4 regions of the Paenibacillus sp. BT-177 genome follow, and region 3 is predicted to be linked to each of the others. Evidence: predicted binding sites of a transcription regulator. Region 3 holds the regulator's gene; each other region holds the start of a gene.
What was found. Region 3 encodes Rex, which represses fermentation and respiration genes when NADH is low (regulators of the CRP and FNR family bind a similar motif). Its sites were predicted from a motif close to TTGTGAAATATTTCACAA; they were not measured.
Positions count from the first base shown of each region.

Region 1: OIU26_RS11400 (formate/nitrite transporter family protein) is a predicted target of Rex. The motif match lies at 3,629-3,646, and genes of this name have one in related genera.
Region 2: OIU26_RS19780 (phosphoketolase family protein) is a predicted target of Rex. The motif match lies at 1,976-1,993, and genes of this name have one in related genera.
Region 4: OIU26_RS10250 (DoxX family membrane protein) is a predicted target of Rex. The motif match lies at 1,513-1,530, and genes of this name have one in related genera.

Region 1 covers NZ_JAOYTP010000003.1:218,763-226,702, forward strand. Annotated here, with positions in the region: gene OIU26_RS11390 (MFS transporter) at 1-174, opposite strand, end outside; gene OIU26_RS11395 (molybdopterin oxidoreductase family protein) at 221-2,353, opposite strand; gene OIU26_RS11400 (formate/nitrite transporter family protein) at 2,709-3,554, opposite strand; gene OIU26_RS11405 (FAD-dependent oxidoreductase) at 3,940-5,301, opposite strand; gene OIU26_RS11410 (glutathione peroxidase) at 5,694-6,170, opposite strand; gene OIU26_RS11415 (ABC transporter ATP-binding protein) at 6,287-7,180, opposite strand; gene OIU26_RS11420 (LLM class flavin-dependent oxidoreductase) at 7,409-7,940, opposite strand, start outside.
Region 2 covers NZ_JAOYTP010000007.1:147,798-155,737, reverse strand. Annotated here, with positions in the region: gene OIU26_RS19790 (glycosyltransferase) at 1-779, opposite strand, end outside; gene OIU26_RS19785 (GntR family transcriptional regulator) at 1,097-1,819, shown strand; gene OIU26_RS19780 (phosphoketolase family protein) at 2,123-4,507, shown strand; gene OIU26_RS19775 (aldo/keto reductase) at 4,786-5,628, shown strand; gene OIU26_RS19770 (PspA/IM30 family protein) at 5,807-6,466, shown strand; gene OIU26_RS19765 (TFIIB-type zinc ribbon-containing protein) at 6,493-7,527, shown strand; gene OIU26_RS19760 (TPM domain-containing protein) at 7,524-7,940, shown strand, end outside.
Region 3 covers NZ_JAOYTP010000001.1:278,433-286,372, forward strand. Annotated here, with positions in the region: gene OIU26_RS01365 (3-hydroxyacyl-CoA dehydrogenase family protein) at 1-29, opposite strand, end outside; gene OIU26_RS01370 (AAA family ATPase) at 166-1,668, opposite strand; gene OIU26_RS01375 (hypothetical protein) at 1,661-2,194, opposite strand; gene OIU26_RS01380 (cell wall elongation regulator TseB-like domain-containing protein) at 2,498-3,022, opposite strand; gene OIU26_RS01385 (amidohydrolase) at 3,060-4,361, opposite strand; gene OIU26_RS01390 (redox-sensing transcriptional repressor Rex) at 4,348-5,001, opposite strand; gene dinG (ATP-dependent DNA helicase DinG) at 5,029-7,911, opposite strand.
Region 4 covers NZ_JAOYTP010000002.1:897,150-905,089, forward strand. Annotated here, with positions in the region: gene OIU26_RS10240 (DUF47 domain-containing protein) at 1-103, opposite strand, end outside; gene OIU26_RS10245 (DUF3048 domain-containing protein) at 292-1,386, opposite strand; gene OIU26_RS10250 (DoxX family membrane protein) at 1,637-2,155, shown strand; gene OIU26_RS10255 (hypothetical protein) at 2,419-3,342, shown strand; gene OIU26_RS10260 (dioxygenase family protein) at 3,415-4,206, opposite strand; gene OIU26_RS10265 (alpha/beta hydrolase) at 4,299-5,123, opposite strand; gene OIU26_RS10270 (hypothetical protein) at 5,399-5,698, opposite strand; gene OIU26_RS10275 (hypothetical protein) at 5,895-6,326, shown strand; gene OIU26_RS10280 (ABC transporter substrate-binding protein) at 6,491-7,438, opposite strand; gene OIU26_RS10285 (iron ABC transporter permease) at 7,567-7,940, opposite strand, start outside.

The DNA.
Region 1 (7,940 bases), on a different contig from region 3:
CCCGCCTAAAGACTGCACTAAAATCGCAATCCCCGCATCTCCCATACTACGGTTTAGTTCGTCGAATACATACATGCTAACGAGCGGCCACATGAGGGAACTTCCAGCGGAATTAATCAGGCTGGCAATGAGAAATACTTTTACTTCTTTCGGATAAGACTCCAACCATTTCATATATTTTGCTTCTCCTTTTGCACCTGACGCCATTAAAGGCAGTTTCTCATTGGCGCTTCACATTCACCACCGTTGAGAAAAAAGTAGCCCCCTGCCCCATATCCGACAGCCGGTCAGAGGTTAACGCATTGGCACGCTGTCTGCGTCCTTTGCCTTTCCACCATAATCCTTGGCTAATCACCGTGCCGGGCAGCATCAGATCGGTGACCTTGGCTTTCAATTCATACATTCCCCTGTCATTCCAGACGGTAACCGGATCACCATCTGCGATGTCTCTTGCCTGAGCATCCTCCGGGTGGATTTGCAGCAAAGGCTCCCGCTCCAATCGCTGATGCTTGGGCAAATTAGCAAATGTAGAATTCAAAAAATTATGGTTTGGCGGTGAAACAAACATTAATGGAAAACGGTCATCCGCTTGCGGCCGATGCTCTCCGTCATACCCTTCGATCAGTGGTACATAGGAGGGCAATGCGGGCAGACCTGCTTGTTTCATTTTTTCCGAATACAACTCAATCTTGCCTGAAGGCGTAGTTAGACGCTCCAAATAAGTAGCCTTTGGCGTCATATCAAGCTTTACAAAAGGCGACTTTTTTAAGGCATCCAAGGTTACACCCTTGAGATAAGGGTTCGTTGGATTATCAAGCGCGCCTGCGATCATATCTTCTTCACTTTCTGTAAAGGCAGCTTCATCAAAGCCCATTGCCTGTCCGAGCAGGCTAAATAACTCATAATTGCTTTTGCTTTCCCCAAGCGGATCAATGACAGGCTTCTGCATCTGGATATAGTGGTGCCAGTACGATTTGTATAAGTCTGTTCCTTCAAAAGAAGACGCAGCAGGCAGCACAATATCTGCATAGCAGGCCGTATCGGTAAGGAACAGGTCATGAACAACCGTAAACAGATCCTCTCGTTCAAATCCCTCCGTCACCCGTTCCGAATCGGGTGCTACAACTACCGGGTTACTACAATATACAAATAACGCCTTAATCGGTTGTTCCTTCTGTAGCAGCGCCTCTCCAATCCGGTTCATGTTGATCACCCGGGCATCCGGGTTCTGTCGCAGATCAGGACGCTCCAGATGGGCGCTGTTAATCTTGGCATAAGCACCATTGGAGCGCGACGCTCCCCCGCCGTGTTTCAACCATTGTCCAGTGAGTGCAGGCAAGCATGTAACTGCACGTACGTTCATACCGCCATTATCATGATGCTGAAGCCCATTTCCGATATTGATATAGGCCGCTCGCGCCTTCCCGTACATTTCCGCCAAACGGATAATATCCTCTTTCGGCACGCCGGTAATCTGCGAAACCCGCTCTGGTGTATAGGTCTTAACATGCTCGCGCAGTTCCTCGTGACCTACGGTATAGCGACGTAAAAATTCGTCGTCTGTCAGTCCCTGATCAAACAGTACATGCATAACCCCCAGCGCAAGCGCCGTATCCGTGCCCGGATATAATGGAATGAACCAATCTGCCCATTGCGCCGTCCGGTTGCGATGAACATCAATAACGACCACCTTAGCACCTTTTTTACGTGCTTTCTCAGCCAATACCACCTGATGCATGTTGGTGCTGATGACATTTCCGCCCCACACAATAATGAGGTCTGCATCCTCTGTATCCTCCGGGCTCGTACCGCCCTTAAACCCCATAACGGATGCCCAACCTTCATTCCCAGCCACGCTGCAAATCGTCTGATCCAGTTGGCTTGAACCCAGCGCGTTGAAAAAGCGGCGATCCATTCCATCCACACTCAATACACCCATATTTCCATAGAAGCTGTAGGGGAGAATGGATTCCGGTCCATCCGTACGTATCAGCTCCTTGAACCGACCTGTGATGGTATCGACCGCCTCCTCCCAGCTAATTCGTTCAAACTTCCCTTCCCCTTTGGCGCCTACACGCTTCAACGGATAAAGCACCCGATCCGGATCATATACTCGCTCGGTCATATTCCGGACTTTGTTGCATATAGCCCCTTTGGTAATGGGATGATCCGGATTACCAGTCACCTTGACTATCTTTCCATTTTCCTTGTGAAGCAGGAGCCCACACGTATCCGGGCAATCCAACGGGCATACGGCCGGAAAAATACCGTCCTGCTGCTCCGTCATCCGCTGTCCTCTGTGTAAGTTGTGTTGAAGTGTGGCCTCAAGAGGCGCGCTATTGCGGTGATCCATGGTGTTAATGCTCCTTTCCGTTACCGTTTCCAAAAATTACACTGTTCTTATCATATCTACAGCTTTGGCCTATGGCAAGAGAAGGATTTTACCACACAGCATCTCTCCAAAATATATAAAAATCCGCCTGCTGTATAGAGCAAAACGGATTTTAAAAATCATAATTATTTTTTTATCATGCTGTTTCATCATTACATACCCAGGGTAAAAGAGATCAAGGCATTATGGACGAGAGCACACTCATCCTCCATGCCAAATCATGGACCACTCCCAAAAAATCCGCCATGACAGGTTTCGTTCCCCCGGGCCTGTCATGGCGGATTTGCTTTGTTCATTGCTTCATAAAGTAACGTGATTATGCATGATCACTCAACGGATTGGATGCAACGGAAGAAGTAATTTGAGATTCATTCACGGAATGTGTGTTGGTTTGAGTTTTTTTCAGATAGGCCAGCCAGTAGGCTCCAGCCACAAACAGACTGCCTCCTACTAAATTCCCCAACCAGACCGGAATGAAATTCATAACATACTCTGCCCATGAAAAATGACCTGCAAATATAGCCGCCGGAATGAGAAACATATTGGCAACAACGTGCTGAAACCCAATAGCAACAAAGGCCATGGTCGGGAACCAAATTCCCATAATTTTGCCGCCGATAGAGTCTGTGCTATACGCCATCCATACAGCCAGTGCTACAAGCCAGTTACATCCTATACCTGATATAAAAGACTGCAAAAAGCTTTCATCCAGCTTATGTCCTGCCATATCCACCACTTTATCCAGGTAAGGACCCGTTTCGGTCAAGCCCAGAACATGCCCGAAGAAAAATGCAACAAATAATGCACCTGCAAAATTACTGAGCGTAATAATCGCCAAATTACGAAGCATAGCTCCTGTCTTAATTCGTCCTGCCCATCTCGCCAAAGGCACTGCCATCATATTGCCGGTCAGCAATTCCCCACCAGCGATCAAAACTAACACCAGACCTACAGGGAACACTGCCGCTCCAATAAAGGTAGCAATACTCCCCCATTCTTTAGGTGCACTTGCAATAACGCGTATATCCAGCAAAAACCCGAGTGCAATAAATGCACCTGCCAAAAATCCCAATACCACCGCCACAGTCCACGGGTTGTTCGCTTTGGCCACTCCTGTTTCCACCGTCTTTTCGGCAATTTGCCCCGGTTTATAGCTTGCCATCTGCCCCCGCTCCTTTAATATCTTTTAAACAAAATATTCTTCTTTTATATTTTATTTAAAATCAGTGATTTTGTTTGTGAAAAAAATCACTTTCTAAAGTATAAAAAAACAGCCCTTGGATAAAGGACTGTTTTTCTATTTTATTACATCTACTGCGCTACTACGCGCTTTACATTTAATTGTATTCTTCCTTTTCAACAGCTCTCAAGAACCAAAGAACTCCGCCCAGACCGACGGCTGCAACAACTACAAGAAAAAGGATATAAAACAAATCCATTATAAAGTCTCCCCCTAATCCTTATGCTCTCTATATTGTACTATAAGGATTCATCCGTACGCTTCAGATTGTTGACAAACTTATGAACAATGTCACAGACAAATTGAATTATACAGTAACTGGGTTCCGTTCGGATATTGTAGGCAATGCTTGCAAACCTGCCGCGTTCAGGAAATTCCAAGGCTTGTTATAGTGCGGCTGGAAGAAGAAATCGACAAAAGCCAACTGGTCAATGGTCATATGATTTTGAATGGCTACAGACAGCGTGTTAATGGATTGCGTCAAATCGACCTTCGACATAATTTGCGCCCCAACAATTCTCCGTGTCTCCTGCTCATATACAACCTTCAGCAACACCTTTTCAGAGGTTGGCATAAACTCAGGACGATAGCTGTCCTCAATGGTTACAGCTTCTACAGTCATCCCCTCGTCGGTTGCTGCGGCTTCTGTCATTCCTGTTCCCGCAATATTATCTTCGTAAATTTTGATACCCGAGGTTCCTTGTGTTCCCATGTAGGCAATGGTCGGCTGTACCAGATTGCGTGCCACCAGCGTCCCCATTCGAACCGCATTCGTCGCCAATGGGATATAAGCTGTTTTGCCAGTCGGATTATAACGAATTGCACAACTGTCGCCTGCTGCAAACACATCCGGGCAGCTACTTTGCATATAATTGTCCACAATGATCGCACCGTTAGGCAACATATCTACCTGACCTTTGAGCAGATCCGTTTGAGGTCGGAAACCGATACAGAGTATAACAAGCTCTGTTTCATACTCTCCTTTGGAGGTCACGACCTTACTTACTTTACCGTTAGTCCCTTCAAAACGACTTACTGTCTCGCCAAGTACCAGCTTAATGCCATGTTCTCTCAGGGAATTCTCAATCCGGTCTGTATACTCATGGTCTAAATACTTATTCAATATACGATCAGCACTGTCGATCAGCGTTACGTTCTTACCGTTCATTTGAAAAGCTTCTACCAGTTCAACACCAATGTATCCAGCTCCGACGACTGTAATGTTCTGAACGTGCTGGGCTTTCTCAATGATTTCATTCGAATGATTATAGTTCTTGCAGAGCAAAATATGATCAAGTTCAATGCCTTCCAGCTTCGGAATAATTGGCCACGATCCAGTAGTCACAATCAATTTATCAAATGTGTCCGTAAATTCCTCACCTGTTTGGAGATTACGTGCATGCAGCGTTTTGCCGGCTGTATCCACACTCGTTACCTCATGAAGCATCTTGGTCACTACACCCATATCAGCCAGTTGATCTGGGGACGAATAAAACAATCCGTGTGGATCTTTGACGACACCACCTACGTACAGTGCAATACCACAAGATAAAAATGAAATATTGTCATTACGCTCATAAACCGTAATTTCGGCATCTGGATAACATTTAGCTGTGTTGACTATGGCTGCTGTACCTGCGTGTGTACATCCGATAACTGCTACTTTCATGTTGAATTCCTCCTTGGAGTGTGGGCATAAAATGTATAATAATTGTGAATACTTTCACTTAGGTAACTCGTTACTTCTTGTGATTTATTTCACTTCATGCGCTTATTATAATGTGATATTTTTCACATTACAATAGCTTTTTATGATATTCACAGTTTGTCCACATTTAAAAAGGTAAGGATGTCTTAGATCAGCCGTTTGCTGAAATCTTTTTTTGCTCCATACAGTTTTCCCTGTCTGCACCCTGATTATGCCCTTGGAACAGACTTTCCACACGATGCGTCAATTCTTAGGTAAATGCTCATTTAGAGAATAAAAAAAGGTCTGTTTCCCCTGAGACAGGCAGAAATCAGACCTTGTTTATACATATACTTTGGAATTACACGAAGCTATTATAACAACTGCTCAATGGCAGCTTTCATCGCTTCCGGTGACTCCTTAGGCTCAAAACGCCCCACAGGCACACCTTCACGATTTACAATGAATTTCGTAAAATTCCACTGAATTGTACCATCTTCCTGTTCTCCAGGCTGCTGCTTCTTCAAATATTCAAACAGAGCTGCTGTATCCGGTCCGTTCACATCCACTTTGGCGAATACCGGGAAATTAACCCCGTAATTCAATTGGCAAAATTCAGCCGCTTCCTCGCTGCTGCCCGGCTCCTGACCGCCAAATTGGTTGCAAGGGAAGCCTAAAACAACGAGTCCTCGATCCTTATATTCGTCATAAAGCTTCTGCAAATCCCCATATTGCGGGGTAAGTCCGCACTTACTGGCGGTATTCGCAATAACCAGCACTTTACCTGTGTAAGTTTCCAGAGAAACCTCCTGATTGGCTGGTGTTACGGCATTATATGAATAGACAGACATACAGCATCCTCCTTCATGTCGCTTGGTTTAGGTTCTTAACCTATTTTACCCAAAACGTGACGGACATGCCAATATCCACAGACCCTTTACCGCTGATGCTGCCACTTGATGACGCTCTAACCTCTTGCTGCTACTTGTGGTCTAGCATCACGCCGCTCGGCAACAGAACCCACCGTTTGCTTCTCTTCTACATTCATTCCCTTTACTGCTTGGCTTACCGCAGGCTGACCAGCCAAAGCATACGGAAGACAGAGTGGTACCCCTGTACGAGGATCAGTAACAATATCCGCCTCGATCCCGAACACCTCACGCAGCACATCGGGGGTCATAACCTCAGTCGGGGCTCCTACCGCCTTCGCTTTCCCTTTTTTGATCGCAATCATATGCTGAGCATACCGGGCTGCATGGTTCAAGTCATGCACGACCATAACAATGGTGCGTTCTGCCGAAGTATTCAGATACTCTAACAGATGCAGCACTTCCAGTTGATGCGCCATATCTAAAAATGTAGTCGGCTCATCCAAAAACAATATATCCGTATCTTGCGCAAGCGCCATAGCAATCCAGGCACGCTGACGCTGACCACCAGAAAGCTGATCAATCGGACGATCGTGAAATTCGCTCATTCCCGTTACTTGGATGGCCCACTCTACCATTTTGCGATCTTCCGCTTTCATGGAACCAAAACCTTTTTGATAGGGGAAACGTCCGTAAGATACCAGTTCCGTCACGGTCAACCCTTCCGGCGCAGTCGGATTCTGCGGCAAAATAGCCAACTGCTTGGCTACCTCCCGGGTGGATTGCTTATGAATGGATTTACCATCCAACAGAACGCTACCGCCTTTAGGATTCATGATGCGAGCCATCGTTTTCAGAATGGTCGACTTACCGGAGCCATTTGCACCTACCAATGCTGTGATTTTCCCTTGCGGTATTTCTACGTTCAGATCTTCTACTATCAATCGATCTTCATAAGCAATATCCAGATTTGCCGTTTTCAGACGAAACATTTGGAATCATCCCTTTCCCTAATCCAATATATATAGTCACGGGCTTAACGCACGACATTCATCAAAACTTCATTCTATCTTTATATAATAAAGATATTGATAATCATTATCAAGTGTTAACTGGCATATTCCTTCTAATTTACAATGCGTAACGTTCAATATTTCCTCAAAAAATCAAAAAAAGATCACAGCCCTAAAGCTGTGATCTTTTAATTCTGGCCATTCGCATTAAGCCTGTACAGAGGACAGTCCAAATGCTTCAGCCATGAGGCGTATTGATTTCATTTTGGCATCAAAGTCGTGAATGATGCTCGCAACCATGATCTCCTGTGCATTATAGTCCTTGCATAATTGCTCAAGCTGACGCTTGACCTGTTCGGGTGAACCGACCACCATACGCTTGCGATTCTCACGAATGCGCATCCGATCATATGGCGTATACGGATACGCAAGCGCCTTTTCGACAGAAGGTGTCCCTGCGGAACGCGTGCCCTGCTCTAAAAGCACCAGGGACAAGTCCATGCTGGAAGCCAAACGATTGGCCTCCTCCTCGGTATCCGCGCAGATCGCAAATACGGCAACAAGCGAACGCGGTTGCTCACTATGCTGGGAAGGCTGGAAGCTTTCCTGATATCCCTTCATAGCACCTGTGCCGCCTTCACCATTAATAAACTGCGCGAACGCAAAGCCTACGCCACGCTCGGCGGCCAGACCTGCGCTATCGCCGCTGGAGCCAAGCAGCCACATTTCCGGCACGGTC
Region 2 (7,940 bases), on a different contig from region 3:
TGATATCCGACCAGCTCTTTGATGCAATAAAAAGGGATTTTTAAGCGATGCAGTCTATAGCCAAGGTCCCAGTCTTCGAGTCCGTACAGCACAAACCGTTCATTAAAACCTCCAATACGAATTAAGTGGTTGCGTCTGATGGCCACACAACGAGTTACTAGCATCATCCAGGGAGCTACGTCCGTTGAGGCAAATTGTTTCTGCGTATTGGGAGGAACCCTTGTGGGACTAACGACTTTAGACAGTGCACCTGTTTGATGAAGGATATCTTCTGGCGTTATGACCGGGGTAATTTCATTCGCTGTTTCAAAGTCAGGATTCCATAAGCCGGATTGTGTAAGTATGCTCCGACAATGTTCTTTTTCTTCCACAGAAAAATCAGGGTGATAGTGGGTAAATGCATCGTCCCACGAGTGCGGAATGCCTGAAAGCACAGATTTGGGATACTTGCGGTGATAACGGCTCACGGTTTTAATGAAATGAGGCAGCACCAAAAAGTCAGCGTCACAGAAAATGATGTATAGCCCTTTTGCTCGGCGCAGTCCCAAATTTCGAACGGCAGATCGACCGCGTTGTTCAGGGTGTGACACATAGATAAGGGGATAGGATGCTTTGAAGCCTTCGACCATTTCTTTCGTTCCGTCTGTAGAACCATCATCAGCTACAATGACTTCGAATAGTTGCTTCGGGTAGGTTTGTGATTCAAATGAAGCGAGTGTGAGCAACAGCTGCTGGGCGCGATTATAGGTTGGAATGATGACGCTGTAGCGGATAGCCAATGTGATCTCCCCCCCACCATTCTAATTAGAGAACCTTTGAACGAGATAAATAATAACAATGTATTCAAGGATTTTAGCCTGGTCTAGTCAAACAACCCACAAAGTTCGAAACAGGCTTGGTCCTATGCGGATGTTAATGTGGAAGTGCTGTATTTTTTGCTGATTTGCAGATATGTTTCAGTGGTGTGATGTATATGTCATGGTAGCATTATGCATAAGGATGTAAAGTAGAAGGGACACAAACAAACATGAGATGAAATGGGCATGTTTATGGTAAACTATATGGAGTTATAGAAGACCTGAAAGAGGAGTACTATATGACACAATTTGTCTATAAGCAAATTATTGACGATCTTAAAATGAAAATTTTCGCTGGAAAGTTTGCAGATATGAGATTGCCAGATGAACGTAGTCTTAGTGAGACTTACCAGGTTAGTCGTAGTTCCATTAAACGTGCTCTGACTAAAATGGAGAGTGTCGGAATTATTTTCAAAAAACAAGGTTCCGGGACATTTATTAATCCCTTATACATAAGAAATGAATCTATCTTTAACTACGAGGGCTCTAATCTAGGAGTTACTGATAATTTTCAAATGCATGGCAAAAAGCCAAAAATCAAAGTATTGAGTTTTGAGGTCATTCCACCGACAGAAGAACTACAGCGCGATTTGTTCTTGGACACTCATGATTTTGTTTATAAAATCGTTCGCTTGCGTCTGTTTGATGATGATCCATTTATGATCGAAACGGGCTATATCCCCATTAAAATTGTCCAGGATTTAAATCAGACCATTATTGAGGGTTCCATTTTTAATTATTTGGAGGACTCGCGGAACCTGGCCGTCACCAAATCCTTTTTATCTATTTTTGCAGAACCGTCTGAAGAGAATGATCAAAAGCTACTGCAATTGAAAGAAAATGAACCCGTAGGCATTATGGAGGGTGTTTTCTTTTTGGATAACGGTACCCCATTTGAATTTTCGCATATGCGATTTCACTACAAATATTTGAAATTTAATACCTTTGTATCGGTACACTAATGAAAAGACTGGAGAATTCTCCGGTCTTTTTTTATAGTTTTGAAAAAGGATTAGAGTCTGCAAACTCTTCATTTATCACAAATTTTATTGGTTTATCCTGCTATATATTTTAATGTAAGAGCTTTTTTACTGTCTTTTTAATTTATATTTCATAGTATGTTCAAAATTTCACAAAATTGGACCGTATCACTTGTGAAAAAGGTTGAATTAATTCAGCGTAGCGTTATGATGTACATGTAGATGAAATTTCCGGAAATAAATTACAAACAATATTACAAACAAAATTACTAGGGAGTGGACACCATGGCTTTATCACCCGTGTTAGAAGATTACTCGTCTAAAACATATTTGGAAAAACTTGATGCATACTGGCGTGCAACGAACTACATTTCAGTAGGTCAGCTTTATTTAAAAGACAATCCTTTGTTGAGAGAACCTTTGAAAGATTCGGATGTAAAGGTTAAGCCTATTGGACACTGGGGCACGATTCCAGGCCAAAACTTTATTTATGCTCATCTTAATCGTGTTATTAATAAATATGATTTGAACATGCTTTACATTGAAGGTCCTGGTCACGGCGGCCAAGTTATGGTTTCAAATTCATATCTTGATGGAAGCTACACCGGAATTTATCCGCAAATCACGCAGGATATCCCAGGTATGAAGAAACTGTTCAAACAATTTTCATTCCCTGGCGGTATTGCTTCACATGCTGCGCCTGAAACCCCTGGATCTATCCATGAAGGTGGGGAGCTGGGCTATTCCCTTTCTCATGGTGTGGGTGCTATTTTAGATAATCCGAATCTGATCTCGGCTGTTGTTATTGGGGATGGTGAAGCTGAAACGGGTCCATTGGCCGCTTCGTGGTTCTCTAACCGATTTATCAATCCAATCACGGATGGCGCAGTGCTGCCGATCTTACATTTAAATGGCTTCAAAATTAGTAACCCAACGATTATGTCTCGCCAATCAAAAGAAGAGTTAACCTCGTTCTTTAAAGGTTTGGGTTGGGAACCATTCTTTGTTGAAGGTGAAGATCCTAACCACATGCATCCAGAAATGGCGAAAGTATTGGATACTGCCATCGAAAAGATTGAAGCTATTCAAAAGAATGCGCGTGAAAATAATGACCTTACTCGTCCGGCGTGGCCAGTGCTTATCTTCCGTTCACCTAAAGGCTGGACAGGTCCAAAGGAATGGGATGGCGTGCCGAATACAAATTCGTTCCGTGCCCACCAGGTTCCAATTCCGGTTGATCAAAAAAATATGCAGCACGCGCCTGCTTTATTAGAATGGCTGAATAGCTATAGACCAGAGGAATTGTTTGACGAAAACGGTCGGTTAAAAGCAGAGATTGCTAAAATTTTGCCTACTGGCGATAAACGAATGGGAATGAATCCTGTTGCGAATGCAGGTAGCCTTATTAAAGACTTGAAATTGCCTGATTTCCGTAACTATGCGTTGGATAACTCCACGCCTGGTAAAGTGATTGCACAAGATATGTCTGTGTTAGGTAAATACGTTAAAGATGTGGTTGTTTTAAATGAAGAGAATCGTAATTTCAGAATCTTCGGGCCTGATGAAACGATGTCTAACCGCTTGGCTCCTGTTTTTGAAGTAACCAAACGCCAATGGATGGATCAAATTATTGAGCCTAATGATGAGTTCTTGTCATCTTATGGTCGTGTCATTGATTCCCAATTGTCTGAACACCAAGCTGAAGGATTGCTGGAAGGTTATGTGTTAACAGGCCGTCATGGTTTCTTCGCAAGTTACGAAGCCTTCCTGCGTGTGGTTGACTCGATGATCACTCAACACTTCAAATGGTTGCGTAAAGCAACGGATCAAGGATGGCGTGCAGACATCCCATCATTGAATGTTGTAGCTACTTCAACGGTCTTCCAACAGGATCATAATGGGTATACACACCAAGATCCAGGTTTGTTAGGTCATTTGGCTGATAAGAAACCAGAATTTATTCGTGAGTATCTGCCAGCTGACGCCAACTCTCTGCTAGCTGTTTTTGACACCATTTTAAATGACCGTCAAAAGATCAATTTGGTTGTTTCGTCCAAACACCCACGTCCACAATGGTTCTCTGCTGATGAAGCAAAAGAATTGGTAGACAAAGGGTTAAAGATTATTGACTGGGCAAGTACAGATCAAGGCGGAGAGCCTGATATTGTCATCGCTTCTGCTGGTACAGAGCCAACGATTGAAAGCTTAGCTGCGATCTCGATCTTGCATAAAAAACTGCCTGACTTGAAGATTCGCTACATCAACGTAGTAGACTTACTGAAGCTGAGAAGCCAAAAGTTAGATCCTCGTGGATTATCTGACGCTGAGTTTGATCAATTTTTCACAAAGGACAAGCCAGTCGTATTCGCTTTCCATGGTTACGAAGGTCTGATCAAAGATCTGTTCTTTGACCGTCATAACCATAATCTGCATGTACATGGTTACCGTGAAAATGGCGATATTACGACACCATTTGATATGCGTGTATTGAATCAAATGGACCGTTTTGACTTGGTGAAGGAAGCTGTTCTAAGCTTACCTAACGCTGGAAAGTACGCAAATATTGCGGATGAAATGGATGCAATAGTTAAGAAACATCATCAGTTCATTCGTGAAGAAGGTATTGACTTGCCAGAGGTAGAGAACTGGGTATGGGAAGGCCTGAAATAAAAAAGTATAGTACATTTCAGCTTTGTGTTGGACAACCAAGCAGTCAAGTATGAGCTGGAATATATGATTTGGTAGTAGTATAGATGTGCCTGACCCCTTGAATTCAAGTATGATTTCAACGGGGATCAGGCACTTTTTGATGTAGCACACTGAGAATTTAATAGGGAAGTCACGAGCAAGTGGGTAATAAGTATATGGGAACCGAATGGTTCACTGTATTTTGTCTGAATATTGAAGAGGTGTTATGGTATAAGAGAATAGGAGAGGAGGCTGTTAATATGAACCATCAAATTCCAGAGAAGGTATTGAATGATGGCACTAAGGTGCCTGCCATTGGATTTGGAACTGCTGGGTTGAAGGGTGCAGATGGAGTAAAAGTGATAACCAGCGCGATTGATGCGGGTTACCGTCTGATTGACACAGCTTTTAACTATGAAAATGAGGGCGCTGTCGGGAAAGCTGTCCAGCAGAGTTCAGTACCGAGAGAAGAATTGTTGATTTGCTCCAAACTTCCAGGTCGTCGACATGCATATCAGGAAGCCATTGTCACGATCGAAGAGTCACTATATAGAGGCGGTTTGGACTATTATGATCTGTATTTGATCCATTGGCCAAATCCCAAAATCAATCGGTATGTTGAAGCCTGGCAGGCATTGATTGAGGCGAAGAAGCGGGGCTATATTCGTTCGATCGGAGTCTGCAATTTCCTGCCTGAGTATAATGAACGTTTGATTCGGGAAACAGGTATCACGCCGAGCATCAATCAGGTTGAATTGCATCCATTGTTTAACCAGGAGCATCAGCGTGCAAAAGATGCTGAACAGGGCATTGTGACGGAATCGTGGAGCCCTTTGGGTCGCGGTCACAGCATGATGGAAAACGAAGAGATTGGGAAAATTGCTGCTGCTCATGGCAAAACCGCGACACAAGCGATTTTACGGTGGCATATTCAACTAGGAGCGATCCCGATTCCTAAGGCCTCTTCTGTAAAACACCAGAAGGAAAACCTGAATATTTTTGATTTTGAGTTGTCGCCTGAGGAAATGAACGTGATTTCGGCGCTCAGCAGGGAAGATGGACGGCTATGGGGGCAGGACCCCAATTCCTATGAAGAGCTATGATCTACAAGAATGAATGAGAAGGGTTCAAAAATCTGTGGAAGGTTTTTGAACCCTTCGCTTTTAGTGATAACCGAAAGCATGCGATAGGGTCCATATATAGCTATGATGAATGATGAACATTTTTAATAGGATTTGATGTATGATATGGGGGAATGTAGTCCTTTCGAAGGAGGTCATCATGGGGATTTTGTCAAGGTTTAGGGATATTATGAAGATGAATATCAACGCCTTAATGGATAAGGCGAGTGATCCGGAGAAGACGATTGATGATTATATGCAAAATCTAAATAGTGATCTGGGCAAGGCGAAAGCGGAAACGGCCTCAGTGCTGGCTGATGAGAAAAGAGCGAAAAGAGCACTGGATGAATGTAGAGCTGAGATCAAAAAGCTCCAGCATTATGCAAGTAAGTCTGTAGAAGCAGGCGATGAAGAGGAAGCCCGAAAGTTTCTGGAACGTAAAATTTTGCAGGCGGAGAAATTGGAATCGTTACAGACATCCTATGACTTAGCTTCGGCAAACGCCGTACATATGAAACAAATGCAGGAGAAATTGGTGTCCGATATAGGGCAACTGGAGTTGCGGTGTGCCGAACTTAAAGGGAAGCTGGCGATCGCCAAAGCACAGCAAACATTGAATTCTATGGGCGACCATGATTCTGTTTTCGAGGCCTTGGAAGAAAAGGTGAACAGGGCACATGATGAAGCGATGGCGATAGCCGAGCTCCGAACAGGAACGAAGGACGACCTGGATGCGTTATTCGCACAATATGAGAAGAGTACCAATCCAGAAGATGAGCTGGCTGCAATCAAGAAGAAAATCAATCCCAAAGAATCATAATAGTTTCTACATGAAGAGGTGAGCAGATGCCGGTTATCGAATACAAATGCCCCAACTGCGGCAGCGGCATGGTCTTTGACAGTGAGACAGGAATGTTATCTTGCCATAGCTGCGGAAGAGAGGACAACATCGATACGATTCCTGATCCTCTGACTAATCGTATTTTTTCAGAAGATGAGGCCCATGAGTATCATTGCAATAACTGTGGAGCAGTGATTATGACCGAAGTGGAGACGAGTGCAACGGTGTGCAGCTTTTGTGGTTCTGCCGTGGTGCTGGGTGATCGACTGACTGGAGAGCTAGCTCCGGCGCAGGTTATTCCTTTTTCGATCAGCAAGGAAGAAGCCATAGCTGCATTCAAAAAATGGTGCAAGAATGGCCGTCTGACACCGAACCGATTCATGATGGCCGACCGAATCAAGGGAATAACCGGTATGTATGTCCCCTTCTGGTTATATGAATTACATAATCATATTGAGGTTCAAGGTGAAGGTATCCAAGTGAGAACCTATACAAGCGGAGATTACGAATATACAGAAACGAAGCATTTTGATGTATATCGGAAAATCCGTTTGAATTATGTGAAGGTTCCGATTGATGCTGCGGAGAAAATGAATGACGAGCTGATGGATAAATTGGAGCCTTTTCCCTATGATCAGCTCAAGCCTTTTAAAACACCATATCTAGCGGGTTATATTGCGGAAAAGTATAGTTATAACGAAGAAGAGCTTTTCCCGCGAGTAAAAGACAAAGTGAAGGAATATATTGATGCTTATATTCAGTCTACGGTGTCAGAGTATACGTCCGTGAGTTACACGGAAAAGCAAATTGATACTACATTAAAACAAGCGGATTATGTCCTGCTCCCGGTATGGGTCATACACTATGACTACAATCAATTGGAGCATACGTTTGCGATGAACGGTCAGACGGGCAAGGTAGTTGGTAAACCTCCGATTAGCAAGTTCAAAGTGACAGCTTGGTTTGCAGGCATTTTCGGCATAACTCTCTTTTCATTAAGGTTAATCACTTGGCTAATCATGGGAGGAGAATTCTATTGAAAAAATATAGAGCCATTGTGGCTGTTTTGTTGTTCTTTGCCGCCTTTCTAGCGGTTCCTATGGAAATGAAGGGCGAAGCAGCAACGACAGAAATGAAGCCATTGATTTTTGATGAGGCGGGGCTGCTTAATCAGGAAGAGTATGATGTGTTGAACACTATGGCTAACCAATACGGAAACGAAAGAGAAACAGACATTATTGTTTATACGACCAACAACCCCGACAATATGGATGTTATGAAAATGACGCAGGATTTTTATGATGACCATGGCCCGGGTTATGACAGGTCTCATGGAAATGCAGTCATTTTAACGATGGATATGAGGAATAGAGAGGTTTATTTAGCTGGCTTTTACAAAGCAGAACGGTATCTGGATGACGACAGGCTTACTAAAATCCGGCATGAGATTACC
Region 3 (7,940 bases):
CCAATGACGCCGATTTTTTTAAATTGCATGGTTCTTAACTCCACCCTTTCCTGGTCACTCTCATATATTGTATCCTTCTTTGTCGAAAAATACATGTTTATGTCCCAATAGATAATAATATCTTAGCACGGACTAAAAGTAAAAAAAAATAACCAGCATAAAAAATTATGCTGGTAATAAAGCATTTTCACTAAATTGACATCTAAATTGATCCCCGGACAGAGTTTCTTCCTTCATCAGAATGTCAAGAGAATTGTCGAACACAGGACGATGCTTTTCCAGCAACTCCAAAGTCCGATTATGCAGGTCATTCATAATTTCGCCATTTTCCCGCATAAGTTCCTCTTTTGTAACCATTTCCATGTTAATAATCCCAAGAGAAGTCAAACCGGAAGTCATCATCGTATGAACAATGTTCAGCGCCTGCTCAAAATCATTACTTGAGCCCGTACTTCGACCGCCATAGTACATTTCTTCCGCAGTAGCCCCTGCGAGCGAGATCATAATCTGCTCCTCCAGGTACTGCTTGGTATATAAATAATGCTCTTGCTGTGGATTGTGACGCACGTAACCGAGCGCTTTCCCACGCGGGCTGAGCGCTACTTGACTTACGCTACCGGGACGGACGATTTCAGCCATAATAGCATGTCCCAGCTCGTGAATCGCTACACGTTTTTTCTCTTCCAATGTTGATTCTCGGTCTGTTTTTTCACCCATCATCACCTTGTCAATCGCCATGGATAGATGACTCTGCGCAATCATTTGACGATCCTGTCTCATTGCATAGATGGCCGCTTCATTCATGACGCTCTCCAACTGTGCACCGGAAAAACCGTAAGACTCCTCAGCGATTTTGTCCAAATTAGCATCTTCCTGAATCGGTTTGTTTTTGGCATGAATTTTAAGGATATGAAGACGGCCCTTCTTATCAGGCAAGTCTACTTGAATATGGCGGTCAAAGCGTCCTGGACGCGTTAAGGCGCTGTCCAGCATTTCTTTACGGTTTGTTGCCGCAATAAGTAATATCCGCGGTGTATCTGCCGAATAAATGCCATCCATTTCCGTCAGCAACTGATTCAAAGTCTGATCATATTCTCGTTGCTGTCCACCCTCACGCTTACCACCAATAACATCAATCTCGTCAATAAAAATAATTGCATTTTCTTTCTTTTCCTTGGCTGCACGAGTGCGAGCCTCCCGAAACAACTCACGGACACGACCTGCACCGACACCCACGTACATTTCAACAAATTCACTGCCTGAAGCTGCAACAAACACAGAATTGGTGTAGTGTGCAGCTGCTTTCGCCATCAGCGTTTTTCCTGTTCCCGGAGGGCCTGTAAGCAAAACGCCTTTCAATGGACGAATACCAAACTTGGAAATTTCATCATGCCGATTCAAAAAATCCAAGGCTTCACGCAATTCCTGTTTAGCGCTTTCTTGTCCACCAATTTCCTCAAAAGTCAGCTTGTCCGGACCATTTTTTTTACGTTTGCGCTCTTGCCCGGCACCTACGGCCAAGCCGCCACGAGCATGCATGAGCATTAACAAGCCGCTGAGCATCACGCCCGCAACCAGAAGAGGGATAATATTCACCCCAATAAAAACGAGAAATATAATAGTCACCGGCACAATACCGATTAATATTTCCTTGATCCATCTAGGCATTAGGCCATACCCCCATTTGCTGAGATTGACGTGGCAAAACGATAAACTTAGTCGCATTGCCTTCGCTGAGTCGGATATAGACATTGTTTGAATCCATATCGGTATCAGCCTTGATACCTGCCTTTTTCTTTTTCATCTGCTCAACTGTAGATGAAATTTGAGTATACTTTTTATTTTCCATCGCTTCGGCTACAGGAAACATAGCCTCAGACCACCATTGATTCAGTGCTGAATTGGAACGATCTGCGATATCCAGCTTAATGGTACGGCTGCCAATGATGGATTGCCCTTTTTGCTTAACCACATCGACCAATCCGGCCACATCCGCCTGCGGTTTGAGGTCTAGTTTCAATACGACCTGATCCTGTTTAATATCTATTTGAGCGCTTGTCACGCCTGGATATTGAGATACCAGTTTTTCCAGAGGACTTTGCATTGTAACCTGACGGTAAATGAACCATCCCCCAAACATCAACAAGGCTGCCAAAACGGCCGCCACAACAATAGGAACTGCACGCAATTTCAAACAACATCCTCCTCTCAAAATGTAAAACCCAGAAGAAACGGGACGAATGTCAACAAACAACCAAATTGCATGATCTTATAGAGATCAGCAACTCATTTTTCTATCATTTTTGTCTATCACTTATAAAATATAGTATATCATAACGTGAATCTAATATCGAAGGCAATGTGTGGAGGAGTTGTGATTTTCGTAGCAGCAAAAAAAGACGTAAATACGATTTAAATCGCATTTACGTCTTTTCAACTTCAATCAGTCATTCTTTTAACAATACATTGTTTTCACCATCACTACTCCCATAACACGCTAGTAATTAGGTAAAGTATACTTTATCCCCGTCGATGCTCCATCTGAGAAACGGTAAAAGGTATAGTTATGATGGCTTTCATCATCGTAAAACAGTTGCCATACATATTCGCCATTGAACACACTCGGTTGGAGTCTTACAATTTTTGCATTTGGAAGTTGCTGTTGAATTATCGCTTTCATTTTTTGCTCGTCGACTCCGTTTTTCATCAGCTCGGTATGAACACCGCTTGGATCTGCGACAGGTACGTTAGGTTGTCCTTCCATTTTTTGAAAAGGAACCCACACCATTATATTTTCATTCTGTGCGTTTTTTCCTTGAACCACCCAATATATCTGATCCCACACAGACTTCCAAGTCTGTGTCGTGCTAACCAGACCACCTGATTGCTTGGCCTTCATGATAGCGGCATTTTTCTCAGCCACCTGGTCTTGAGTAACATAGGAATAATACCAGAAAATGCTGACCAGGATCAGTATTACGGCCAAAATGGCGACCGCTATCCATTTCTTCTTATTTTTCAAACCTGTGCTTCCTCTCTAAGGGGATGTGACACCTGAATTAGCGCGACAGCAGCCCTTCAAAGGCGGCTTGTGCCTCATGTTTGATACGTTCCTCGTCCATCGTCAGGCATTCGCCGTTTTTCACAACCTGACGACCGTCTACCCACACATGAGCCACGTCTTTGGCACTTGCAGAGTATACGGCATGGGAAATAAGATCTGTACGCGGCAAGAAATGGGCCTGATTCAGATCTAGCGCGATAAAGTCAGCCTTGTTGCCTGCTGCCAGCGCTCCTACTTCTTTTAAACCAATCGACTTTGCACCATACTCTGTTGCCAGACGCAGTGCTTCATTTGCAGGAACTGCTGTTGGGTCGCCAGATACTCCCTTGTGAATGAGTGCCGCCAGACGCATTTCCTCGAACATATCCAGGTTATTATTGCTGGCAGGACCGTCTGTTCCAAGAGAAACAGTAACTCCTGCACGCAGCAATTCAGGCACTCTAGCTACACCACTTGCCAGCTTCAAGTTACTGCCTGGATTATGTGAAACCGCCACACCTCGTTCCGCTAATAAAGCTATCTCTTCGTCGTTCAAGTGTACGCCGTGGGCAACAAGTGAAGGGCGGGAGAAAAAGCCAAGCTTATCTAAGTGTGCAACTGGACGCAAACCGTAGTCGCGTACGTTTTGCTCAACTTCGGCGATCGTCTCGGACATGTGCGTATGCAATGGTAAATCGAGATCATGTGCTGCTTGAACAAATTTCTCAATAAACGCTGGCGGGCATGTGTATGGGGCATGCGGAGACATCATCGTTGTGATACGTCCGTCTGCTTTTCCATGCCAGTTACGGGCAAAAGTCACGGCCTCAGCCAGCTTGATCCGCTGTTCTTCTTCTGAACAGAGTCCAATGGCTCCACGCATCAAACTTGCACGGATGCCCGACTCTTCAGCTACACGTGCCACCTCATCCATATGATCGTACATATCCAGGAAAGTTGTGGTTCCACCTTTCAGCATTTCCAGCACTGACAAGGATGTTCCCCAATACACATCCGTAGATGTAAACTTGGCTTCCATAGGCCACATTTTTTCCTGAAGCCACACTTGAAGTGCCAAGTCATCTCCATACCCTCGCAGCAGAGACATCGCCGCATGACCATGAGTATTAATCAGACCAGGCAAAAACAATAACCCGTTACCGTCGATTGCTTCTGTCTCTTCCTCACCCGCAGGCAGAGTCTCGCCAATGTAAGTAATACGGCTATCCTCCACAATCATAAAACCATGGATTACCCCTGCTTCAGGTCCATTCACGGCAAAAGAACCGTTTTTAATCATCCATTTATTCACTGTCATATTGTGCTTCTTCCTTTCCGTCCTCCAGATAATAAGCGAGGCTAAGCAAGTCAGTTGTAAAGTCTGTGGCATGTATCCGAATATTAGCCGGCGCCTTGAGAATGATAGGTGCAAAGTTTAAAATCGCTCCAATTCCACTCTCAATGAGCCTATCAGCTACGTGTTGTGCCTCAAAATCAGGTACAGTAATAATCCCGATTCGAATATTTTTCTCTTTTACAGTCGCTTCCAATTCATCCATCGGTTGAACGACTAAGGTATTGATTCTGGTCCCAACCTTATCCGGGAACGCATCAAATACCGCCACAATCTTCATATTGTCTTTTAAATAAGCGTTATAGTTTGATAGGGCTTGACCCAGATTACCCGCTCCGACCAATACTACATTAATTTGCTGGTCAATTTTCAGGATATGGCGTATTTTCTCAATTAGATAAGAAACATCGTAACCGATGCCCTTCCGACCAAAATCGCCAAAATAGGCAAGATCTTTACGAATTTGGGCCGGATTCAAATCTAACCTCTGTCCCAGCTCTTGAGAAGAGACCGTAGCCACCTCCCGTTTGTGCAGTGCATTCAGATAACGTAAATATACGGGTAATCTCCGTACGACAGCCTCTGAAATTTTATCTGATTTCATACTTGCTCCCCCTAATTGTAACGGACTTTAGGTGTCCGTCCGTTGTGCCTCTGTCTCCGGGGCGGATTGGAGCCATTCGGCGATGCGGGGCACCATTTGCTCCGATGGCATATGCTCCATTTTTGGTCCCGGTAACGAGTACAAAAAGTGCTTTCCGTAATAGGATTCGATCACACGCGTATCGTAAACGATAACGACTCCGTGGTCACTCGCTGTACGTACCAATCGCCCAAATCCCTGTTTGAAGCGAATAACTGCTTGTGGTACAGACAGCTTCATAAATGGGTTCTTCTTCTGCTGCTGGAGCAGCTCGCTTTTTGCCTCCAGTAACGGGTGATTGGGCGGTTGAAACGGCAAGCGAACGATGGCCAGACAAGTCAAAGCCTTCCCTGGAATATCGACGCCTTCCCAGAAGCTGCTGGTTCCCAGCAATACAGAAGCCTTGGCTTCCTGAAAACGACGGGTTAGCTTGCTCCGACTCCCACTGTCTACACCTTGTCCTAACACGGTAATATCGCTGGATGCTAACGCCTCTTTGAGTGGCTCATACACTTGCCGGAGCATCCGATAGGAAGTAAACAGAACAAGCATTCTCCCCCGCGTCGCCTGGGCAGTCGCTCCTAGAGAGCTAACGAGCATCTCTACAAAATGTGCATCCCCTACACTGCCCTTCACACTCGGAAAGTCTCGCGGAATGACCAGCAACACCTGATCCCTGTAATTAAAAGGTGATGGGAGCTGTGACGTCATTAATCGTCCTTGATCCGCTGCCTCCTGCAAGCCGAGTTGATCGGTCATGTACTGAAACGACTTATCTACCGATAAAGTAGCAGATGTCAGAATAATACTTCTTTTTTTGTCAAAAAACATTTCTTTCAACTGGCGGCTCACATCGACGGGCACTGCATAAAATTGCAATGATTTACTACGGAATTGCCCACTCGCTTCGAGCCAATATACGGTTGTTTCATCATCGAGTCGTATAAAGAAGCGCAAATTTTCCCTAATCCCCGCCAAATCCTTAAGCAGACCCGTGATATCTGTAATGAGACTATCCGCCGCATAATCGTCGTGTTCTTCCTTGACATCCAGCATCAGCTTGTCGCCCTTGCGCAAAATTTCACTCAACGTTACATAAAGCTGATTTTCCAACGCCGCCGCTTGATCCCACTTTGCAGGCTTGGCCGACGGTTTGAGACGCGAAGAAAATTGCCCCGTTTCACCCGGTGTGGCATCAGACCGCTCTGGCAACATACCAAACAACTTATCGCTTAGCAGGTCCCAAGTTTCCTTAACCTCTAACACGAGTGGGTACAGCTGATCAATGGTCGAGGCCCATTCCGTCGACTTCTCATGCCCCGACTTTGCCAACTGCTGACGTAACGAAGGCAATTGTCCGTTCTTACTGTCCTTGAACAATCGAGTCAGCGTATGCACGAGTGTGAAATATTTCATATGCATGCCCAGGTGCTTACCGGCTACTTCCTCTAGATGATGTGCTTCATCAATGACCAGATGTTCATAGCTGGGCAATAGCTGGTGACTTGCTTTGACGTCGGTGAACAGCTTGGAGTGATTCGTTATAACCACATCCGCTGTTCCTGCTTCATGACGTGCACGATGATAGTAGCATTTGCGGAACCATGGGCAAGAACGGCCAAGACAGGACTCGGAATCACTAGCTACTGTTTCCCAAAAATCCCCTCCACGGTTGCTCAGGTTTAGTTCCTCATCATCACCGGTTTCTGTCAGAGTCAGCCAGACAATCATTTGAGCCGCTGTAATCAAGTCTTCCTTTGGTGTCGCGAAGTCTCTTCTGTTTATTTTATGTTCAAACTTACGCAGACACAAATAATGCCCCCGACCCTTAAAAATGGCAGCCCGGAACGGGAACGGAATCACTTTTGTCAGCATCGGAATATCACGCTCTCGCAATTGCTCCTGCAGATTAATGGTATGTGTGCTTACTGTGACCCTCTGCCCATATTTTACACTGTGATACAGTGACGGAAGCAAATAGCCTAGGGACTTCCCTGTTCCTGTACCCGCCTCGATCAACAAATGCTTATCTTGACTCAGGGCTTGATTTACACCCTCAATCATTTGTGTTTGCGCCTCGCGCTCCTCATATTGGCTCAAGGATGAACGCAAATTGTCCCGCACATCATCCATATACTCCTCAAAGGCAACGCCTGAGAGTGGATTTGGATCATCTTCTCTTCGTGGAGTAGCCAGTTCGGTCCAATCTTCCACTTTAAGCGCAAGCTGACGAAAAAACTGATGTTTCTCCAAATCCTGAATAGGGTCTAGCTCTTTCTCTTCTCGTATGCCGTCAAGAAACCAACCCAGGTCACTGTCTTCCTCTGCGAACAAATCGCTGAGCCGCTGTATCGTTATCAGAGGTAATGCCTGGAGCTCACCCAGACACTTTAAAAACACCTCAGCCGTAGCCAACGCGTCGCTGTCTGCTTGATGAGGGCGGTCATGCGCCAGCCCAAACTCTGAGGAAACAAAACCCAACTGATAAGAAGATAACGATGGAAACATAATTTTCAGAAAATCCATCGTATCCAAAATTCTACCGCTAAAGGGTAAATATCCACACCGGTCCAAAGCGCTTTGCAAAAAATTGAAATCAAACGCCACGTTATGACCGACCAGCACGACATCGTCCAGCATAGGCACGAGCTCCATCATCATTTCTTCGAGTGCAGGTGCATCCTTGACGTCATCATCTGTAATTCCGGTCAATCCGGTGATAAAAGGTGGAATAGATCTGCCAGGGTTTACATAAGAGCCGTAAACACGGGAAATGCTGTTATCATGATCTATAATTGCAAGTCCGACTTGAATGATGTCATCCGCGGACTGGGTGCCTGTCGTTTCAAAATCCAATACCGCAAATTTCATTCGAGCTTAATCCTTTCTTATGACACATA
Region 4 (7,940 bases), on a different contig from region 3:
GTAAATTTGAAGTATGTTGGGCAAAATAATCGGCTGCTTGCACGATCGTATCTGCCATATTTTCCAACGTCTCGAAGAATATATCCTTTTTCTTCAATCTCATAACGATTACCCCTTTACGAAAATATCCGCAACCTGTTTCGACTGCAATAGACAACCTTTGCTATCTTATCACACTCATCAATGTTTTTGTAATGTTTGTAAAAGCAAATTTCTAGATATACGTATACAATGCCCGACATAGAGAGTCATTATCCGACAATTTTTTCCTAATTAGGTGTATTACGTTTTCTAATTCGCTTCAAACGTTACATGTTCCGTTAGTGAAGTATCTGCAGGTACTACATGTATATAGGATGTACCTGGTGTTAACGGGATTTCAACCCCATTTTTCATAAACCGAATCGCATCGCCAGATGTATGCTGCCATTCAGCACGTATTAACTGTCCTTGTTGAAACACCATGGCCTCTCCGCTACTGTCCAGTTCAACACTTAGTCTGCCTACATCATCTAGCGTTCGATGCCTCGTGCTCATCACAATAACATTAGCCGCTGAGAGCTGTTGGTTATTATTTTGATCTAGATGTGACTTTTCGTTCACAAAACGCTTATATCGTTGATCGGCTCGATCATAGGTATAAGATACGCGATAGCTTTTCAGCAAAAACCGGATGTGCACAGATGCGGCACTCTCGTCCACCATAACTGGAGTTTCGCCGGTTTTGAGATAAGGATACACTGGAACTTCCGTCTGCTTGGTATATCCTTTGCTTTCGCTTCCTTTACGTAGCCTGCTCACATCTGTGTATAAATTATGTGGTGGACGACGGTCTTTGCTTCGCCAAAAATAAGCCCCTCCATTTGAAATCTCATCCAGATGCTCCTTCCGTTGCTGCTGTAAAATCGCATAGGCATCTGTACTTCCCCCTGCATGTATCGGCAACGCACCATAGGTTTCGCCCAGTTCAATCAAATATGGCCGAATACTGCGGACCGGACCGATCTTCACATCTCCACCATGACTTTGGAAAAAAGCTACCAAGCGGGTAATTCCACCTTCTGCAAGAACCTCATATACCATATCTGCCTCGCTAAGCCCTGCCTGTGGACGCGCAGCCGGGGCATTGTTAATCATGACAGCCAGTGGCCGCTCCAAAACAGGCTGCTCCACCGGAAGCCCGGTAAGCGGAGCTGTAAATGCCGGAACAGATGGCTCCTTAGGCGGTTCAAGCACCTTCTTCTCTGTTTCTTGCTGGGTCGGTTGGGGAACGGATTTAGATTCACCCGTATTGGACAAAGCAGAACAAGATATCATTGTCATGCATAACAGAGCTGAGGCCATCACACGTAACCAATGATTTCGTTGAAATATGGGCCCGGACAAGTTCATCCCTCCACATCGTTATTTTTCTCATTATAAGCTTTATTTCCTGTTTTTGTCTTGATTGAGGCATTACCTCTCTATAGAATACTTATCTAAAGACATTAAAATTTAAAAAAATTTTATAGTTTGTGATTTTTATCACAAATAACTGTAACTGAACCTAATACAATAAAGGTGTAGCAAAGATGATCATCCCAAACAAAATGAAATACAACCCATCATTATAGATTAAGAAAGAGGAGTGATTTGAATGTTTAACAACTGGTTACGTGAGAACAAAGTAGCAATGTGGCTGCTGACTGTAGTACGGGTTTATCTAGGTTATGAATGGATGACCCACGGACTTGAGAAGCTGACTGGCGGATTCGATGCAGGTGGATTTATTTCGGGGGCCATTGCTAAAACAGGCGGAGATCACCCCGCTGTACAAGGCTGGTGGGGATCGTTCCTTGAAGCCTTTGCCCTGCCGAATGTCGGTTTGTTCAACGTCCTGATCCCATTGGGTGAGTTCTTGGTCGGGGTTGGCCTGCTGCTTGGTACATTGACTACACTGGCTACTTTGATGGCTATGGTTATGAACTTCTCGTTCCTGTTCTCGGGTACAGTAAGCACCAATGCAATCTACCTGCTGGTTGAAATCTTCCTTATCGTTGCTGGTGCAAATGCCGGAAGAATCGGCTTTGACCGTTGGGTACTGCCCTTCCTGCGTGGACTGTTTGGTAAAAATAAAGATACTTATCAAACGGATCCCAATCGAAAAATAGCTTAACTATCCAAAAAACAACCGTTATCCTCTGGAAAATGGTTGTTTTTTTGTTCAGCCATGCTGCTTCTCTTTAATGTATGGCTATGCTGCACCCTCATCTATTTAAGTGAACAAAGGAGTCCTCAAGTCCATCCTGACTTGGAGACTCCTTTTTCGGGTTCATCTTTCCCCCGAACGTTTACAAGTTGGATACAACATGGAATGTTCACGATACATTTACCCTGTACACTACAGTTACATCAAAGAACCTAATGGAGGGTTATACCATGAAAAAAATCACCAAAGCCTATCTCATGCTCGCAGCAGTAACTTTCACAGTACAGACGATCGGATTGGGATCTACGACATCAGCCAAAGCAGCGACATCTACTACAATATCTCAAGCAGAAGTTGTACAACATATTTCCAAAACCTTCGAGCAGCTACTTCGCCAACCAGGTAAGCTACCTCAGGCATTCATTTATTTGCAAAAACATATTCAATCCATTCCTGCCTCTCAAGCTACCATCCTAGTGCTACATTTAGAAAATGCACAGAAACAGCAATTGGATTCATATGCACAGACCTTATATCCGACCTCTGTTCAAACTAAGATTAATCAAGTCTATAAACCCGGTGATTCGTTCACTAATGTAATCAGTCGGACAAACGATGCAAAACTGAAAAAATTACTCACTCAATCCAGAGATGCCGGCTACAAACTTGAAACCGCAGAAGGCATGTTTTACCCAGTCATCAACTATGAAAAATATAAAGTATTCGGAAATGACATTACCGCAGATATCCGCAGCTATATTGACATCATGGCAACGGAATCTGGACAGCCGGCTACCAAGGATGCGGCATTACACATCGGTTATCAACAGTTAGCCGGAAGGGTGCTGGCGCAAGAGTCATTTATAACCCAATATCCACATTCCAATCGTACACAGGCAGTGAAATCATTACATGATCTCTATTTCTTCTATACTTTTTATGGTACGAACAATACACCACTATTCGATGATGACACCGGGAAGATTCGCCCCAATGCCAAAAAAGGGTATCAGCTCGTCGTTCAACGCAACAGGGATTCGAAGAGTACCTACATTCAAAAGCTGAAGGCATTTATGACACTATTGGATCAAAATGAAGATAAGCGAACTCCGCAAGTATCCGCCTGGCTAAAAAAGAACGTGCCTGCTAATTAATCACAGAAGAACACACCAAAAGAACTTCCAACCCCACACACCATGTGGTTTCGGAAGTTCTTTTTCTTACATTTACAGATCATTTTCTTGACCAAAAGCCCAACAATTGAGGCTCAATGAGCCAAGGACATACGACTGAAAAAGCTTACGCGCGGAGCGATCATGATCGGCAGCCCCCATCACGTAAAACAAAGGCGAAAAGTGCTCTATTCCATACGAAGGAACCGCCTGCTTGGCATATGGAGCCTTCTTGTCATATTGGAACAGATGACGCAAATTCCAGTCTTGAAGCTGCTGTGCAATCCAGTCATCATATTGAACGGCCCAATCGGCTGGCTCACTCGTCTGCTTGAGTGTCCGCAAGTTGTGGACCAAGCCTCCACTACCAAGGATCAAAATCCCTTGTTCACGCAGTGGCGCCAGCATCCGTCCAATCTCATATTGCTCCTGAGGATCGCGCCGTGAATCAATGGATAAGGGTACGACTGGTATGTCCGCATCAGGATATATATGCCGCAAAACCACCCATGCTCCATGATCCAGTCCCCGGTTCCGAACCGGCTGGTGGAACAGGTTATGCTGACTGAACAGATGCCCTATCTCCTCATACAGCTTTGGATCGCCTGGTGCAGGGTAATCAAGTGAGTACATTTCTTCGGGAAAGCCGTAGAAATCGTGCAACGCTGCATGCTGATCATCCGCGCCGATACATTGATCGGGGCTATCCCAATGCGCGGAAAAAATGATGATTCCTTTGGGTCGGGGCAGGCTCGCGCCCAGCTTTGCAAGAAAGCTGGTATATGCGTTATTTTCTACAGCCAGTGTCGGTGAACCATGCGCAACAAAAATTGAGGGTAATGTCATCGCTGCCAACCTCCACACGCCAGTATAGTGTTACTCTTTCATTTTACTCCGGCGGAGGCGCAATTTCCAATACAATCCGTTACACCCTGCAATCAGATCATCCAGTGCTGCCAATCCCGTTGAATATTTTCCTGTTCATCCAGCCATTCCAGTGTGCGGTCAATCAGCTGTTGCCGCTCTTTACCTGACGAGAAAGTGTGATCTCCCTGGAAAATAATCTCCTTATCACAGCGTCCCTCTGGACGCATCCAGAATACCTTTTGAAACAGAAATGCATAATCCACAGGAATGATATCATCCGAGGTGCCATGAATAACGAGCACATCACCGTTAAATTTAACGGCCTCTTGGAACGGTTGGAATTGAGCTAATGACTCAAAATAAGCTGGTGTGAACTTATAGCCCAAGTAGTCTGCATGACCGGTTTTAACAGACTCGTCGTACACGCTTCGCTCCGTAATTTTGACAATGTCGTTGAACGGATAGCCGACAGCTGACCAAAGGACCAGGTTTTGTACTCTCTTGTCCCGAACGGCTGTGAGCAGGGCAACCGCGCCCCCCAAACTGTGACCGATCAGCGTCACCTTAGTCGGGTCAATGTCCGCGCAATTCACGGCGTAATCCAACACGGTGCGTGTCTGGTTAATCATGGACTCAAGCCCCTGCTTGCCGTATTCACCCGTACTTTCCCCACAACCGGCAAAGTCAAAGCGCAGTACAAAATATCCACCTTCGGCCAATTCACGCGCAGTCTTGACGAACAATCGATCGACTCCGATACGATTGCCCACAAAACCGTGACAAATGACAACGAGCGGAACTCGTCTCTGACGTTCTCCCTCATTCGTACGGTTTGGATAATGAATTGTTGCGGCCAGCTCCTCATGTTCAAAACGAATTCCAATTTGCCGTTCCATCCTGATTCCCCCTGTTTCAAGCTTCACTACAGCATTTTATCATTCAAACTCATATAGTAACGTGGAATATCCATCCAGAATATTCATTCACTTTAATTCCGATAAGTTTAATAAGTTTTATAGTAAAGTCAGTCTATCATCGCCCTGCTTCCTTGTCAACCTGTCAGTTCATACCGGGATGGAAGTAAACAAATGGCGCTCCCCGATGTGATGCCGGAGAACGCCATACTACTCGCTTATTAGAGTGCATCCGCTACATTAAAGTAGACGACTTGCTACTCGTAGCTGTGCCTGAACATTTGGTGGGTTTCGACTCGTCCCTCCCACTCCAGTTTACAAGAGGCGCCGTTATTTTGATCCTCATGCCACAGGCTGCGGTAGCTCTGTTCACCCAGTTCACCTGCAAATTCTGTGTCCTCAGCCAATTCAGTATCGTCCAAAATACGGTACGTTGGAGATGTCCCTTGAACGCTTCGGTGACTCACGTTTGCAAGTAAGGCTTCCCCGCTGTTCCCGTTCGGAGCACCTGTCAGTCGTTTTTGGACCGAATAATCTGCCTGGTTCTCCAGTTTCATGATGCCACATCCTCTCAACGTTTTATATTCAGGTTGCTCCATGTGCTCACCCTTTATCCAGTTTGAGGAGAATGCAGCGGTAATATACATAATGGATAAAGCCTTTTGCCATCCGGCGTATCCTCACGTATACTGTCTTTGTTACAAAATGGCGATTCTAGCAGCTTGGGATACGATCATAAAGCAGGAGGAAGCAATGAATAAAGCAAAAAATTATACGCTTATTGCATGGATTGCCTTGTCCATGTTTTTCTTGACACAGGCGATTATTGGTTGGTTTATCACGTTTACAGGCGGGGATATCAAACCTTTTGAAAAAATTAGCCTTTCCACCCTCATCATCATCGCCGCAGGTGCCATTCTGCTGGTTGAAGCACTGATGAATTTCATGGATCGTCCGGAAGAAGGCGAGGAGACTCAACAGCCAGACCATGCTCCCGCGAAGCCCCAAATGAATTTCAAATCCATCTTGATGTATGTAGTACTGGTTGTTGTCATTCTTGTCGCCGGACTTGCGCTACGCAGTGTGCTGCCGGTATTCAAATTCTCACCTTGGATGAATTTAGTGCTCGCGGCTATTGGCTTTATTGGACTCAAACCGATTTTTCTGCGTAAAAAACGTTCATAACCTCGCAATTCTCATAGTGCTGGAGCTGCCTCATTACGGAATCGTAGCAGCTCCTTTTTTATTTGCAATCAGCCATCTGACTCGAAGCTTGGGAATCGTCAGAAAAGCCGTATCCCCACCTGCAAGAAGATGCATGGGGAATACGGCTTGATGTACTTTCGCATTTATTTGGAAAATAGTTGTTCTGCATTATCCAATGCAATTTTGTGCCCCATCGCGGAATAGTCCAGCCAAGGCTGTCCGTCCAACATGTAGACATGACCTTGCTTCACAGCTTTGAGTCCTTGCCATACTGTATTTCCCTCCAGCTGCTTATATACCTTTTGGGCATCCGCACCTTTACTGATAATCACCAGGATGGCATCAGCATCGTAATCTGGCAAAACCTCTTGAGACACAACCTGGTAGGCCTTATTAATCTTTTCCACACCTTTAGCTGGCTTCAAGCCCAAATCCTGATACAATAGCGGTCCTACTGGACGCTTCATCCCCATGACACGAACTTCTTTCGCTGTGACACGTACAGCCATGACAGTCCCGTCTCCGATTTTGGAATGAATGAGCTTTTTGACCCGTTCCCTCTGTGTATCATAATCTTTCAGAAAAGTGTCTGCCTGTGCTTCATGTTTAACCATAGCAGCTATTTTTTTCAATTGATCTTTCCATGTACCTTCATCCAAATCAAAAACCTCGGTCGGTGCAATTTTTTCAAACTTGGCCACATCGGTTCCCGAATATTTTTTGTCGAGAAAAATATGATCAGGTTGAAGCTCCAGTACCGCTTCCATATCGGGGTCTGTGACAACCCCCAGCTTACGAGTATTTTGAAGACGATCTTTTACATGGGGCAAAAAATCCTTCACATCTCCACCAATAACCGAACCCGCTGGAGTAATGCCCAATGCTAGCAGATTGTTCGTCAAATGAATAGACATGGAAGCAATACGCGAATCCGCACTCATGGTGGTTTGGGCACTATCGGCTGCTTTCGTACTACTAGCTTGTTTGTCTGCTGTTTGCCCACAAGCAGACAGCATGATCATGCATGCAACAAGAAACAGGGCTATCCACGAACGTTTAAACCCTGAACCCTCAAATCTATTTTTTCTCATGAATATTCTCTCCTATACTATAGAAGCTCTACTTTATAATGTTCAATCCTCAACGCTTCTATTTCGTTGTTGTTTAGCATGCTGCATCATGTGCAGCTTTGGGTTTCATATGTAACCTAATCCTATTGTCATTTGGTTCGGGACAACAAGAATAAAAAATACGGAGCTCCTACCACAGCAACCACTACACCTGCTGGAATCGCATTCGGCTGAAATACCGAACGACCAATCGTATCTGCCGTGACCAGAATGACGACTCCAACCAAAGCGGCTACTGGCAACAAATGCTGATACATCGGTCCAACCAAACGGCGAGCCAGATGAGGCGCAATCAGCCCAATAAAACCGATGCCTCCAGCCATGGATACGCTGGCGCTCGATAGAGCCACTGCTGCGCCCAGCAGTATCAAGCGCTGGCGTTTTACACTTGTACCGATTCCAGCTGCGGCCTCATCACCCAGCGACAGATTATTCAGGCTACGTGTCTGCGATAGAACGTAGG